DNA from 2 places in the Janthinobacterium kumbetense genome. Region 1 is predicted to be linked to the other one. Evidence: predicted binding sites of a transcription regulator. Region 1 holds the regulator's gene; the other holds the start of a gene.
The links. The regulator LexA, encoded in region 1, represses DNA repair genes until DNA is damaged. The targets are predictions, from matches to a motif close to ACTGTATNNNNATACAGT.
Positions count from the first base shown of each region.

Region 2: a site for LexA is predicted at 2,788-2,805, ahead of NCG91_RS14915 (DNA topoisomerase IV subunit B). Genes of this name have one in related genera too.

Region 1 covers NZ_JAMQGR010000005.1:184,767-192,728, reverse strand. The annotation lists gene NCG91_RS16430 (inorganic phosphate transporter) at 1-182, opposite strand, end outside; gene NCG91_RS16425 (DUF47 domain-containing protein) at 225-851, opposite strand; gene NCG91_RS16420 (replicative DNA helicase) at 946-2,331, opposite strand; gene rplI (50S ribosomal protein L9) at 2,467-2,922, opposite strand; gene rpsR (30S ribosomal protein S18) at 2,950-3,240, opposite strand; gene priB (primosomal replication protein N) at 3,266-3,565, opposite strand; gene rpsF (30S ribosomal protein S6) at 3,586-3,975, opposite strand; gene lexA (transcriptional repressor LexA) at 4,251-4,886, shown strand; gene NCG91_RS16390 (tetratricopeptide repeat protein) at 4,958-5,731, opposite strand; gene NCG91_RS16385 (cystathionine gamma-synthase family protein) at 5,811-7,055, opposite strand; gene purF (amidophosphoribosyltransferase) at 7,099-7,962, opposite strand, start outside.
Region 2 covers NZ_JAMQGR010000004.1:285,414-293,375, forward strand. The annotation lists gene NCG91_RS14910 (molecular chaperone HscC) at 1-711, opposite strand, end outside; gene NCG91_RS14915 (DNA topoisomerase IV subunit B) at 711-2,708, opposite strand; gene kdpF (K(+)-transporting ATPase subunit F) at 3,172-3,261, shown strand; gene kdpA (potassium-transporting ATPase subunit KdpA) at 3,261-5,066, shown strand; gene kdpB (potassium-transporting ATPase subunit KdpB) at 5,076-7,154, shown strand; gene kdpC (potassium-transporting ATPase subunit KdpC) at 7,165-7,740, shown strand; gene NCG91_RS14940 (DUF4118 domain-containing protein) at 7,799-7,962, shown strand, end outside.

The DNA of each region.
Region 1 (7,962 bases):
ACGAAGATGGCGACGAAGTTGAACGTGGCGGCCATGGCAACCGCGGTCTGCGGTTTCAATACGCCCGTCGAGACCACCGTGGCGATCGCGTTGGCGGCATCGTGGAAGCCGTTCATGAAGTCAAACAGCAGTGCGAGGACGATCAACAGGCCTAGCACGTAGATGCTGATTTGTATGGTCATTGTAGTTTCTTTTCTGATTCTGGTTCAGGACAGGCCCAACGCTTACGCGTTTTCGACGATGATGCCTTCGATAATATTGGACACATCTTCGCAACGGTCGGTCACGGTTTCCAGAATTTCGTAGATCGCTTTCAGCTTGATCAGGTTGCGCACGTCCGGCTCGTCGCGGAACAGCTTGGACATGGCGGCGCGCATCACGTGGTCGGCGTCCGATTCCAGGCGGTCGATCTCTTCGCAGATGGCGACGATCTTGCGCGAGTTATCCATGTTGTGCAGCATGGCGACGGCGTCGCGCACTTTTTCGGTACAGGCCAGTACCAGTTCGGCCAGGCGCTTGGCTTCCGGCGTGACGGCCTTCAGGTCGTACAGCGAGACGGTTTGCGCCGCATCTTCCAGCAGGTCGAGGATGTCGTCCTGGCGCGTGATCAGCTGATGGATGTCATCGCGGTCGATCGGCGTGATGAAGGTCTTGTGCAGCATTTCCACGGTGGCGTAGGTGACTTTGTCCGCCTGTTTCTCGATGCTTTCGATCGCATGCACGCGGTTTTCCAGGTCATCGAAATTGGTCATCAGGCCGAGCATCTCTTTGGCGCCCTTGACGCACAATTCCGCGTGCTGGTTAAACAATTCAAAAAACTTGCCCTCAGTGGGCATCAAGCGTCCAAACATGTCATTCTCCGTTAAGCATTGAGTCGTGTTATTTACTACAGAAAGCCGCCCCTTTTGATGAAGGGGCGGCCAATGGAATATCAGTGCTGCTGTGTTAGTCGCCTTGGTAAAGCGCCAGGCCACCACTGTAATTGCCAAATTTGGTGTACTGCCCCATGAAGGTGAGGCGGATGCTGCCGATTGGACCGTTACGTTGTTTACCGATGATGATTTCGGCCGTTCCCTTGTCCGGCGAGTCGGGGTTATACACCTCGTCGCGGTAAATGAACAGGATCACGTCGGCATCCTGCTCAATAGCACCCGATTCGCGCAAGTCGGACATGACAGGACGTTTGTTCGGGCGTTGCTCCAGCGAGCGGTTCAGCTGGGACAGCGCAATCACGGGGCAACCGAGTTCTTTCGCCAGGCCTTTCAAGCCCCGTGAAATCTCGGAAATCTCCGTGGCCCGGTTGTCGCCCGGCGTATTGGCCGACATCAGCTGCAAGTAATCGACGATGATCAGGCCCAGCTTGCCGCATTGACGCGACAGGCGGCGCGAGCGGGCGCGCAACTCGATGGAATTCAAGGCCGGCGTTTCATCGATGTACAACTGCGCGTCGTTCATCTTCTGGATCGCATTCGTCAGGCGCGGCCAGTCTTCGTCGTTCAGGCGGCCCGTGCGCAGGCGGTGCTGGTCGAGCTGTCCGACGGAGCCCAGCATACGCATGGCCAGCTGGGCGCCGCCCATCTCCATCGAGAACACGGCCACGGGCAAGCCGCTGTCGATGGCCACGTTTTCGCCGATGTTGACGGAAAACGCCGTCTTGCCCATCGATGGACGGCCCGCCACGATCACCAGGTCGCCCGGCTGCAGACCCGAGGTCATGCGGTCGAGGTCGATGAAACCGGTGGGCACGCCCGTGATTTCACTCTGGTTGTCGCGGCTGTACAGTTCGTCGATGCGTTCGACCACCTGCGTCAGCAGGGGCTGGATGGCGGTCCAGCCCTGGGCGCCGCGCGCGCCTTCTTCGGCGATGGCGAAAATCTTCGATTCGGCCTCGTCAAGCATCTGCTTGACTTCCTTGCCCTGCGGGCTGAAGGCCGTGCCGGAGATGTCGTCGGCGACGGTAATGAGTTTACGCAGCACGCCGCGGTCGCGCACGATCTCGGCGTAGCGCCGGATGTTCGCGGCCGATGGCGTGTTTTGCGCCATGGCGTTCAGGTAAGCGAGTCCGCCCACATCATCGGCCTTGCCGAGCTGGGTCAGGGTTTCAAAAACAGTAATGACATCGGCTGGCTTGGAAGCGTTAACCATCTTGACGATTTGCTCGAAGATGATGCGATGGTCATAGCGATAGAAATCCTCCGCATGCATGAAGTCGGCGATGCGGTCATATGCGGCATTGTCGCGCAGCAGACCACCGATAACGGATTGTTCTGCTTCGATCGAATGCGGCGGAATACGGAGGGAATCCAGTTGCGGATCAGAGGGGGCGTTCATGGCGCGAATTATACCCGCTTCGGCGTGCTGGCAAAAATAAAGGGCTGAAATTGAGCGAAAAAAAGGCCACAAAAAAGCCGGGCGAACCCGGCTTTTCATAGTGCGGCAACGCTTGCGGGCCAGGCCCGCAGACGATTACGCGTTCGCGTCTGGAACGACAGCGATAACAACTTCCACAACCACGTCGGTATGCAGAGCAACCGAAACGTTGTGCTCGCCAACGATCTTCAGCGGGCCGGTAGGCATACGGATTTGTGCTTTTTCAACAGCAAAACCTTGCTTGGTCAGCGCTTCAGCGATGTCGAAGTTGGTGACGGAACCGAACAGACGGCCATCAACACCAGCTTTTTGAGCAACTTGAACGGTCAGGCCGCTCAGTTTTTCGCCCTGGGCTTGCGATGCGGCCAGTTTAGCGGCAGCAGCTTTTTCCAGTTCGGCGCGCTTGACTTCGAATTCAGCCACAGCGGTTGCCGTAGCACGACGTGCCAGGCGTTGCGGGATCAGGAAGTTACGTGCGTAACCGTCTTTGACTTTGACGACTTCGCCGAGGTTACCGACGTTAACAACTTTTTCTAACAGAATGATTTGCATAGTTCTTCTCCAGGAATATCTGACCGATTAAGCGTGGTGCAGATCGGTGTATGGCAGCAGCGCGAGGAAGCGAGCGCGCTTGATTGCGGTGTCAACTTGGCGCTGGTAGTGCGCTTTGGTACCGGTCAGGCGTGCTGGCATGATCTTGCCGTTTTCTTGGACGAAGTCTTTCAGCGTGTCGACGTCTTTGTAGTCGACTTGCTCAACGTGAGCTGCGGTGAAGCGGCAGAACTTCTTGCGTTTGAACAACGGGTTTTGCTGTTTGCGTTTTTCTTTAAGCTTGAGCTTATTTTTGTCGAACTTTTTACCGAATGCCATGTCAGGCTCCTGTATCTAAAATGCGCTAGTCAGAATTGACTGCACTAAAATCAATGATGTGAAACACCAAACTCTTGCTGTTGCGGCTCTTTCTGGCCAGGAAACCCGTGAACTGATACACCCCGCCCAAGCTTGCCTGGCTGAACCGGCCGGAGATTTCGCCAGCGGCTAGCGCGGCAACATCAAACTCGGTCAAACGGGCAATTCCTGCTTCCATCTGCTGCGAACTGTGTTGCAATACTGCATTCACAATCGGCAACCCTGCCGGGGTATAGCGCAATATTTCGCGCTCGGCAATGATGGCGGTTACTTGTAGCTGGTTCAGCGCACGATCCTGGTCAAAAATTAAGCTGCTGCTGCGGCTGGAGCGGCTGCTGGTGCTTCGGTGCGGTGGCTTTTGGCCGCGTCTTCGCGTTGTACCGATTTCATCATCGGCGAAGGAGCTGTTTCAGCTTTCTTCATTTTAACGGTCAGGTGACGCAACACGGCATCATTGAATTTGAATGCTGTTTCCAACTCGACCAGGGTCTCGTTGTCGCATTCGATGTTCAGGCAGATGTAGTGTGCTTTAGGCAGCTTTTGGATCGAGTAAGCCATTTGACGGCGGCCCCAATCTTCCACGCGGTGAACCGAACCGCCGCGGGTGGTTACGCTGGCTTTGTAGCGTTCGATCATCGCGGGCACTTGCTCGCTTTGGTCCGGATGGACGATAAAGACTATTTCATAATGACGCATGCAAACTCCTTCAGGTCGGATTGATAATCGCCCACCCCGGCGTCAAGACGGGTGTGGGAAGGTCAGCCGAAGATTATAACCGCCTTTTGCAAACGTTTCAATCATTCCTTCCACATGGGCCCGAAAAGCCCGCGCGCCACCGTGCTTTCCGTCCATGGACAAGTATTTCTTGCGAAATTCGCCCAAAACACGGAAATCCCCTTGCATAGTGAACGATACTGTACAAAAATACAGACTGTTCATATAGACAGCATTTTAGTATGCACCCACCGCTCATGATCAAGCTGACAGCACGACAAGAACAAATCCTGAACCTGATCAAGGACGCGATTGAAAACACGGGCTTTCCTCCCACCCGTGCCGAAATCGCCAATGAACTGGGTTTCAAATCGGCCAACGCGGCCGAAGAGCATTTGCAGGCCCTGGCCCGCAAGGGCGCGATCGAGATTTCTCCCGGCACCTCGCGCGGCATCCGCCTGATCGGCGCCGCCGCCGAAGCGCTGCCATCGAAGGTGCCGGCAGCGCTGCTGATGTCGCTGCCGCTGATCGGCCGGGTAGCGGCCGGTTCGCCCATCCTGGCGCAGGAAAACCTGGAAGCGAGCTACAACGTCGATCCGGCCCTGTTTTCGGCCAAGCCTGACTTCCTGCTGAAGGTGCGCGGCTGGTCCATGCGCGACGCCGGCATCATGGATGGCGATTTATTGGCCGTCAAGAAAGTCGACAGCGCCAAGAATGGCCAGATCGTCGTGGCCCGCATCGGCGACGAAGTCACCGTCAAGCGCTACAAGAAGACGGGTTCCGTCATCGAATTGCTGCCGGAAAATCCGGACTTCAAGGTGATTACCGTGTCGCCGGAAGATGAGTTTGCATTGGAAGGTTTGGCCGTCGGACTCATGCGCAGTTGGCATTAAGAGGGAAAGCGCTTGCAGCATACCTGCGAGCGCTTAATTCCCATCCAATTGAGCACATCGGCAAGACTGACTTATTTGCTTGGCAAAGGACTGGTCACCCATTGCGGCGTGTTCGCGGTACGTGAGCGATTCAATTCACTCATTTCATTTTCTGTCTGAATTTTTTTATTCTCCGCCAAGAGATACGCCTCTGTTTTGGAGTGCCACTCATCGCGCTGCGCCAAGATATTTTTTGCCAGCTCACGCCCTTCGGCACTCACCCGCGCATAGGCTGCATCCATGCGCAGCTTGGCCTTTTCAAATTCCTGCTCATTCATCAACGATTCAATATCAGAAGGAATGGCTTTGCCAGGCGGCAAAGAAGCATTCAAATTACTGACAAAGCTGTTATAGCACGCCATCCAGGCATCAACACTATCGGCCACATCTCTGATTTGACGCTTGGTTTGGGAGAATGCAGGAATCACCGGGGTAACGCACTTGACCTTACTCAAGGCAACATCCTCGCCAGCATATGAGTTGACATAGTAATCAATGTCACCTTTTCGCGCGACACGGTTAGCCATAAGGGCAAGCGCGGCTTCGGCATTCTTGTTGCCCGCCTTGGATGCCTGCCCAAACCATTGTCCGGCTTGCGCGGCATCGACAGCCACTCCTTCACCATACAAATACATCTCGCCCAAATGAAATTGAGCCTCGGCATTCCCAGCCTGAGCCAGTTTCTTGTACAAATCCAAGGCTTGCGGGTAAGCCTTGGATTGCAGGAATTTATTCGCATCCGTCAGGTCATCAGCATAGACAGCGCAAGAAAACAATAAAAAAACACTAAATACAATTTTTTTCATTCCCACTCTCCGATTGAGAAAAAGACACATATGCTTTAATTACACTTAAATGTAATCTTTTTCTCAAAAAAGTGAAACCTTATTCTTCTTCCAATGCGTGCTTGAAGTCTTCCAGCAGATCCACCTCATCCTCGATACCCACCGACACACGGATCAGCGACTCGGCGATGCCCATGCTGGCGCGCCGCTCGGCACCCATCTCATAGAAAATCGTGTGGGCGACGGGAATGACGAGGGTGCGCGTGTCGCCAAGGTTACTGGCGGGAATGGCAAGATTGAGACGATTAAGGAAATCGAAGCAGTCGATGCCATCTTTCAATTCAAAGCTGAACAGCGAGCCATAGCTGCGGAACAAGTCCGTCGCCAGCGCGTGCTGCGGGTGCGACGCCAGGCCCGGGTAATGCACGGCCGCCACTCTCGGGTCCGCCTCCAGCATGGTGGCCAGCGCCAGCGCGTTCGAACAGGTGCGGTCCATGCGCAAGGCCATGGTTTCCGCGCCGACAGCGATATGGTGCGCCGCTTCCGGTCCCAGGGACGCGCCGAAATCGCGCAAGGCCTTGGCGCGGATTTGCGCGATGCCCCACTGCGCGGGCGCCGCCTTCTTGTAATTCTCGAAAATGTTCGGATACTGCGTCCAGTCGAACACGCCCGTATCCGTCAAGCTGCCGCCCAGCGCATTGCCGTGGCCGCCGATGGATTTCGTCAAGGCATTGACCACCAGGCCCGCGCCCACGGCTTTCGGACGGAACAGGTATGGCGTCGTCATCGTATTGTCGACGATGTACAGGATGCCCTTCTCGCGGCACAAGTCACCGATCTTCTTCAGGTCGGCGATCTGCGTGCGCGGATTGGCAATAGTTTCCACGAAAACAATCCGCGTGGCCGGCGTGATGGCGGCCGCCACATTGGCCACGTCGGTGGCGTCGACGAACGACACGGCGATGCCCTGCCCCGTCACCGTTTGCCACAGGCTGTTGGTGTTGCCAAACAAAAAGGCCGACGACACGACATGGTCGCCCGCGCGCAGCAAGGATTGCACCACGGCGCCGATGGCGCCCATGCCGGTGGCGAAGCACAGGGTCGCCACGCCGTCTTCCATCTTGTTGACCTTGTCTTCCAGCGCGGAAACGGTCGGGTTGCCCTGGCGGCCATAGCGGAAACCCGGCTCCTTGCCCTGGAACACGGAAGCGAGCTGGCGCGCATCGGCGTAACCAAAGGCAACGGAAGTGTGCACGGGCTTGTGCAGGGAGCCATGTTCGATGCCCTTGCGGCGGTCGTTATGCAGGATGGTGGTGGTAAAGCCGTAGTTTTTTTTATCGTTCATGATCGCGGAGAAAAAAATGCCCGGCATCGGCCGGGCAGCTTACTTATGCTTCTGTTGTCGCCAGGTTCAGGTTCAGCTGGGAACGCGGCGTATCTTCGGGCGCTGCCGCCTTCGGATGGTGGCGCGCATATTCCAGGCGGTCCAGGTATTCCTGCGACACGTCGCCCGTCACGTACACGCCATCGAAGCACGAAGCCTCGAAGTTGGTCAGGGCCGGGTTGACGTCGGCGATGGCCTGTTTCAGCGCGCCGATATCCTGGTACACGAGGTAGTCGGCCGTGATTTCGCGGCACACTTCTTCCGTCGTGCGGCCGTAGGCGATCAGTTCGTCGCGCGTCGGCATGTCGATGCCGTACACGTTCGGGTAGATCACCGGTGGTGCGGCCGAAGCGAAGATGACCTTCGTCGCGCCCGCTTCGCGCGCCATCTGCACGATTTCACGGCTGGTGGTGCCGCGCACGATGGAATCGTCGACCAGCAGCACCACTTTATCCTTGAATTCGGACGGGATCGCGTTGAGCTTCTGGCGCACGGATTTCTTGCGCGCCGCCTGGCCCGGCATGATGAAGGTGCGGCCGATGTAGCGGTTCTTGATGAAGCCTTCGCGGTACTCGATGTTCAGCGCCATGGCCAGCTGGATGGCGGCCGGACGCGAGGAATCGGGAATCGGCATGACCACGTCGATATGTACGCCAGGCAATTCAGCGCGGATCTTTTCGGCCAGGTACTCGCCCATTTTCAGGCGCGTGGCGTACACGGAGGCGCCGTCGATGACGGAATCGGGACGGGCCAGGTAGACGAACTCGAATACGCACGGGTTCAGGCTGGCATTGTCGGCGCACTGGGCGCTGTGCAATTGCTTGTCAGCATCGATGAAGACGGCTTCGCCGGGACCGATATCGCGCAC
Region 2 (7,962 bases), on a different contig from region 1:
GGCTTCATCGCGCAGCAGCTGCTGCTGGCGCGGGTCGAACAGGCGGCTGCCGGCGGCGTCGCGCAAGCCGCTGCCTTCCAAAAAGGCGTCGACCAGCACGGTGACGAAGTCTTCGCCGCCCAGAAAATTGTCGCCGGCCGAGGCGCGCACTTCCATCACGCCTTCGAACAGCTCCAGGATCGACACGTCAAACGTGCCGCCGCCCAGGTCGAAGACGAGGAATTTGCTTTCCTGTTCCTTGTCGCGGATGCCGTAGGCCAGCGCGGCGGCCGTCGGCTCGTTGAGCAGGCGTTCCACGCGCAAGCCCGCCAGTTGTCCGGCGATACGCGTGGCCTTGCGCTGCGCATCGCTGAAATACGCGGGAACCGTAATGATGGCTTCCTCGACCTTGTGCCCCAAAAAGGCTTCGGCATCTTCCTTCAGCGCGCGCAGCACCATCGACGATAGTTCTTCCGGACGGAATTGCTGCGTGCCGAGGGTGATCTTCTTTTCGCTGCCCATGTAGCGCTTGAAGACGGCTGCCGTCAGCTGCGGGTGCGTCTGCAGGCGCTCGCGCGCGGCGCGGCCCACCAGCACGGTGCCGTCGTCATCGATGCTCACGCACGACGGCGTCAGGTGTTCACCGAGCGCATTCGGGATGATGGAAGCCTTGCCGTCGCGCCAGATGGCGACCAGGCTGTTGGTGGTGCCCAGGTCGATGCCGATGATCATCAGATATCCGCCTCCGCTTCATTGCCGTGTTCTTCGATCCAGGCGCGGCGTCCTGCAGCTTCGCCTTTGCCCATCAACATATTGAAGCGGGAGGCCGAGGCCATGTGGTCGACTTCACCGAGCGTGACGGGCAGCAGACGGCGCGTGTCCGGGTTCATCGTCGTTTCCCACAGCTGCTCAGCGTTCATCTCGCCCAGGCCCTTGAAGCGCGAGATCGACCAGGCGCCCTGTTTCACGCCTTCCTTGCGCAGCTTGTCCTCGATGGCGAGCAGTTCGCCGTCGTCGAGCGCATAGATCTTCTGCATCGGCTTCTTGCCGCGCGCGGGCGCATCCACGCGATACAACGGCGGGCGGGCGATGCAGATGTGACCTTTGTTGATCAGGGCCGGGAAGTGCTTGAAGAAAAGCGTCAGCAGCAGTACCTGGATGTGCGAGCCGTCCACGTCCGCATCGGACAGGATGCAGATCTTGCCGTAGCGAAGGCCGGACAGGTCGGGCGAGTCGCCCACGCTGTGCGGATCGACGCCGATGGCGACCGCGATGTCGTGGATCTCGTTATTCGCGAACAGGCGGTCGCGGTCCGTTTCCCACGAATTCAAGACCTTGCCGCGCAGGGGAAGAATTGCCTGGAATTCCTTGTCGCGGCCCATCTTGGCCGAACCGCCCGCCGAGTCGCCCTCGACGAGGAACAGTTCATTGCGCGTGATGTCCGACGATTCGCAGTCGGTCAGCTTGCCCGGCAGGACGGCGACGCCCGAGGATTTTTTCTTTTCCACTTTTTGCAGCGAGCGCTGGCGCGATTGCGCCTGCTTGATCACCAGCTCGGCCAGCTTCTTGCCGTAGTCGACGTGCTGGTTCAGCCACAGTTCCAGCGGCGGCTTGGTGAAGGTCGAGACGAGGCGCACGGCGTCGCGCGAGTTCAGGCGTTCCTTGATCTGGCCCTGGAATTGCGGGTCCAGCACCTTCGCCGACAGCACGAACGAGGCGCGCGCGAACACGTCTTCCGGCAGCAATTTGACGCCTTTCGGTAGCAGCGAGTGCATTTCGACGAAGTTTTTCACGGCGCCGAACAGGCCGTCGCGCAAGCCCGATTCGTGCGTGCCGCCATTCGAGGTGGGAATCAGGTTGACGTACGATTCGCGCACGATGGCGCCTTCTTCCGTCCACGCCACGACCCAGGCCGCGCCTTCGCCTTCGGCAAAGCCTTCCGAGTCCGGGCCCGCATACTGCGCGCCTTCGAACAGGGGAATCAGGGTTTCGCCATTCGATACCTGCGCCAGCGTTTCGGTCAGGTAGCCGCGCAAGCCTTCCGCGTACTGCCAGGTTTGCGTATCGCCCGTTTTCGCGTTGGTGAGGGTGACGGTGACGCCCGGCAGCAGCACGGCTTTCGAGCGCAGCAGGCGTTGCAGCTCGGTTTGCGAGATGTTCGGCGAATCAAAGTATTTGGCATCGGGCCAGGCGGTGACGCGCGTGCCTGACTTCTTGCCGTCGCGCGGGGCGGGGCGGGAGCTCAGGGGCTCGATCACGTCGCCGTTGGCAAACACCATATGGTGCAAGCCGTTACCGTCGCTTTCCTTGCGCCAGACGGTGATTTCCAGGCGCGTCGACAGCGCATTGGTGACGGACACGCCGACGCCATGCAAGCCGCCCGAGAACGCATAGGCGCCGCCCGAACCCTTGTCGAACTTGCCGCCCGCGTGCAGCCGCGTAAACACGATTTCCACCGTCGGCACGCCTTCTTCCGGGTGCAGGCCGACGGGAATGCCGCGGCCATTGTCTTCGACGGTGATGCTGCCATCCGTGTTTTGCGTCACGGCGATATGCGTGCAGTGACCGCCCAGCGCCTCGTCGGAGGCATTGTCGATCACTTCCTGAATGATGTGCAGCGGATTTTCAGTGCGGGTGTACATCCCCGGGCGCTGCTTGACGGGTTCCAGTCCTTTCAGGACACGGATGGATGATTCGCTGTAGTCGGATGCTGGTTTTTTAGTGGCCATACGTGTTCAAGCTAAGTAAAGACAGTGGTTGGAACGCCAGGCCAGGGCACTGCGGGGCACAGTGACAGCGGCGGCGATAACTGTATGAATATACAGTATATCCCGTCCAGCGTCACTGGGGGAGGGCAGTGCGGCAGGCTTGGCGTCCTTGTGCGGACGCTCGCGCATTCTATCTTGTCCCGCGAGCAATAGCGCTACTCCAAGGCAACAACAGTGCGCCGCGCGCGTGGTTTGGCGCCCATTGTGAAGGATTTTATGCGGTAAAGCGCCCGTTTTTACATCTTGTTTACAGCTGCCTCCCCAGTCTTTACGAATTTTTTAGACCCTTTTGGCTAATCTGCTCACTATCAAAACAAACCTGAATGAGGGTGGGAATGGATCTCGTGTATCTCGGCTTGATTGCCGTGTTTTTCGTCGTGGCGGCCGGCTTTGCCGTCGCCTGCGACAAATTAGGGAGCGTCAAATGAACGCGTTTTATGTGCTGGGCGCCGTCGTGTCGGCTGGCCTGCTCGTGTACCTGCTGGTCGCGCTGCTGAAGGCGGAGGAACTGTGATGACGACGCAATCGATATTGTTATTGGTGGCTTTCCTGGCCGTGCTGCTGGCCGCCGGCTATCCGCTGGGCCTGTATATGGCCAGGGTGGCCGGCGATGGCCCCGTGCGCGGCCTGGGCTGGCTGCAAAAGCTGGAAAACCTGCTGTACCGCTGGTCCGGCCTGCCCGCCGACAAGGCCATGGGCTGGAAAAGCTATGCCATCGCCCTGATCGTCTTCAATACCGTGGGCGCCGTCTTCGTGTACGGCCTGCAGCGCCTGCAGGGCTTCTTGCCCTTGAATCCCCAGGGTCTCGGCGCCGTCAGCCCCGATTCCTCGTTCAATACCACCGTCAGCTTCGTCGCCAATACCAACTGGCAGGGCTACGGCGGCGAACAGACCATGAGCTACCTGACGCAGATGCTGGGCATGGCATGCCAGAACTTCTTTTCGGCGGCCACCGGCATCGCCGTGATCTTTGCGCTGGTGCGCGGCTTCGCCTCGCGCTCGGGTAAATCGATCGGCAATTTCTGGGTCGACCTGGTGCGCTCGACCCTGTACATCCTGCTGCCGCTGTCCCTGGCCCTGTCCGTCGTCTTCATGGGCGAAGGCATGATCCAGAATTTCTCCGCCTACAAGGAAGTGACCCTGCTCGACCACGTGGCGTATGAAACGCCGAAAATGACGGCCGACGGCCAGCCCGTGCTGGATGCCGCCGGCAAGCCCGTGATGGAAGCGCAGGTGGCGACCACGCAGACGATCGCCATGGGGCCCGTCGCGTCGCAGGAATCGATCAAGCTGCTGGGCACGAATGGCGGCGGCTTCTTCAATGCCAATTCCTCGCACCCGTATGAAAACCCCACCGTGCTGTCGAACTTCCTGCAGATGCTGGCCATCTTCATCATCCCCGCCGGCCTGTGCTTCACCTTTGGCCGCATGGTGGGCGACCTGCGCCAGGGCTGGGCCGTGCTGGCCGCCATGACCTTGATCTTTGTCGTCATGACGGCCGGTGTGATGAGCGCCGAGCAGCAAGCCAATCCCGCCTTGCAAGGCCTGGGCCTGGACCAGCAGGCCAGCAGCCTGCAATCGGGCGGCAATATGGAAGGCAAGGAAACGCGCTTCGGCATCAGCTCATCGACCCTGTTCGCGGCGGTGACGACGGCCGCATCGTGCGGCGCCGTCAACTCCATGCACGATTCCTACATGCCCCTGGGCGGTATGGTGCCGCTGCTGCTGATGCAGTTCGGCGAAGTGATCTTCGGCGGCGTGGGCACGGGCCTGTACGGCATGCTGATGTTCGCCATCCTGGCCGTCTTCATCGCCGGCCTGATGATAGGCCGCACGCCCGAATATCTGGGCAAGAAAATCCAGGCCTATGAAATGAAGATGGTGTCGCTGGCCATCCTGATTACGCCAGCCCTCGTATTGACGGGCACGGCGATCGCCGTGATGGTCGAACCGGGTACGGTGGGCGTGGCCAATCCGGGCGCGCACGGCTTCTCGGAAATCCTCTACGCCTTCACGTCGGCGGCCAACAACAACGGCAGCGCGTTTGCCGGCCTGTCCGCGAACACGCCGTTCTACAACGTGATGCTGGCGATCGCCATGTGGTTCGGCCGCTTCGGCGTGATCGTGCCCGTGCTGGCGGTGGCCGGTTCGCTGGCGGCCAAGCAGCGCCTGTCGGCCAATGCCGGCACCATGCCCACGCACGGCCCCATGTTCATCGGCTTGCTGATCGGCGTTGTCGTGCTCGTCGGCGTTTTGAATTACGTTCCCGCGCTGGCCCTGGGCCCGATCGTCGAACACCTGCAACTTTTCATCAAATAAGAGGCTACCATGTCACGCACAAGCCTGACCTTGTTCGATTCCGCACTGATCGGCCCCGCCGTCGTCGATGCGTTCAAAAAACTCGACCCCCGCACGCAGTGGCGCAGCCCCGTGATGTTCGTCGTCTACGTGGGCAGCATCATCACGACCCTGCTGGCCATCCAGGCCCTGAATGGCCAGGGTGAAGCGCCATTCGGCTTCATCGTCGCCGTCGCCGTGTGGCTGTGGTTTACCGTGCTGTTCGCGAACTTCGCCGAGGCGCTGGCCGAAGGCCGCAGCAAGGCGCAGGCGGCGTCCCTGCGCGCCCTCAAGCAAACGGTGATGGCAAAGAAAATGCAAACGCCGAAGTACGGCACTTCCTGGCTGCCCACTCCGGCCACCGACCTGCGCAAGGGCATGACGGTGCTGGTCGAGGCGGGCGACGTGATTCCCGCCGACGGCGAAGTGACGGCTGGCGTGGCCTCCGTCGACGAAAGCGCCATCACGGGCGAATCGGCGCCCGTCATCCGCGAGTCGGGCGGCGACTTTTCCGCCGTGACGGGGGGCACCCGCGTGCTGTCGGACTGGCTGCTGGTGCGCGTTTCCGTCAATCCGGGCGAAGCCTTCATCGACCGCATGATCGCCATGGTCGAAGGCGCCAAGCGCCAGAAGACGCCGAATGAAATCGCCCTGACGATCCTGCTCGTCGCCCTGTCCATCGTGTTCCTGATCGTCACCGTGACCTTGCTGCCGTATTCGCTGTTTTCCGTGGCGGCGGCCGGCAGTGGCACGCCGGTGACCATCACCGTGCTGATCGCGTTGCTGGTGTGCCTGATCCCGACCACCATCGGCGGCCTGTTGTCCGCCATCGGCGTGGCCGGCATGAGCCGCATGATGCAAGCCAATGTGATCGCCACGTCGGGCCGCGCCGTGGAAGCGGCCGGCGACGTGGACGTGCTGCTGCTGGATAAAACGGGCACCATCACCTTGGGCAATCGCCAGGCATCGAGTTTTGTACCGGCACCCGGCGTAACGGAGCAGCAGCTGGCCGATGCGGCGCAATTGGCCTCCCTGGCCGATGAAACGCCGGAAGGGCGCAGCATCGTCGTGCTGGCCAAGCAGAAGTTCAATATCCGCGAACGCGAGATGGCCAGCCTGCACGCCACCTTCGTGCCCTTCACGGCGCAGACGCGCATGAGCGGCGTGGATATTCCGGGCGAACAGCAGGTACGCCAGCTGCGCAAGGGCGCGGCCGATTCCATGAAAAAATATGTGGAAGCGCTGGGCCAGCCGTATCCGGCGGAGGTGGGGCGCGCCGTCGACGATATCGCGCGCCGCGGCAGCACGCCGCTGGTGGTGGTCGACGATGGCCGCGTCATGGGCGCCGTGGAATTGAAGGATATTGTCAAGGGCGGCATCAAGGAGCGCTTCGCGGAACTGCGCCGCATGGGCATCAAGACCGTCATGATCACGGGTGACAACAAGCTGACGGCAGCTGCCATCGCCGCCGAGGCGGGCGTGGACGATTTCCTCGCCGAAGCGACGCCGGAAGACAAGCTGAAACTCATCCGCAGCTACCAGTCCGAAGGCCGCCTGGTGGCGATGACGGGCGACGGCACCAACGACGCTCCGGCGCTGGCGCAGGCCGACGTGGCCGTGGCCATGAACTCGGGCACGCAGGCGGCAAAGGAGGCGGGCAATATGGTCGACCTGGACTCGAACCCGACCAAGCTGCTGGAAATCGTTGAAATCGGCAAGCAGATGCTGATGACGCGCGGTTCGCTGACGACGTTCTCGATCTCGAACGACATCGCCAAGTACTTCGCCATCATCCCGGCCGCCTTCGTGGGCACCTATCCGCAGTTGAAGGCGCTCGACATCATGCACCTGGCCAGCCCTGCGTCAGCCATCATGTCGGCCGTGATCTTCAATGCCTTGATCATCGTCGTGCTGATCCCATTGGCGCTGAAAGGCGTGCAGTACCGGGCTATCGGTGCGGCCAGCCTGTTGCGCCGCAACCTGCTGATCTACGGTCTGGGCGGCATCGTCCTGCCCTTTATTGGCATCAAGCTGATCGACATGCTGCTGTCCGCACTCAATTTAGTCTAAAGGAACCATCATGAGCACTATCGTACGTCCCGCCCTGGTCCTGTTTGCCGCGCTGACCGTGATCTGCGGCGTCGTCTATCCGTTTGCCACGGCCGGTATCGGGCAGCTGGCCTTCAACGATGAAGTCAACGGCAGCATCGTCGAGCGTGGTGGAAAACCTGTCGGATCGAGCCTGATCGGCCAGTCCTTCACCTCGCCCAAGTACTTCTGGGGCCGGCCATCGGCCACCGCGCCGATGGCGAATAACGGCGCCGGTTCGGGCGGCTCGAACCAGGGTCCGAGCAACCCGGCCCTGGTGGACGCCGTCAAGGCGCGCATCGCTGCCCTGCAGGCAGCCGATCCGGGCAATCGCACCCCGATCCCTGTCGACCTGGTGACGGCGTCGAGCAGCGGCCTGGATCCGGAAATCAGCCTGGCGGGCGCCTTGTACCAGGCGCCGCGCGTGGCCCGCGTGCGCGCGTTGCCGCTGGCGCAGGTGGAAAACGCCATCGCCAAGGTGCAGAAAACCGCGTATATCGGCTTTTTCGGCGAACCGCGGGTCAATGTGCTGGAACTGAATCTGGCGCTGGATGCGGCCGCGAAGTAAGATGATGCAGGGGCAGAGCCGCCGGTTTTGCCCCTGGTTTTGACATTAAAAGATGCCCATGCTCCCCAACGACAGCCAACGCCCCGACCCAGACGCCCTGCTGGCGCAAGTGCAGGCGCAGGAAAAGAAAGCCGCGCGCGGCCGGCTGCGCATTTACTTTGGCGCCTCGGCCGGCGTCGGCAAGACCTATGCGATGCTGGCCGCCGCCCGCAAATTGCTGGC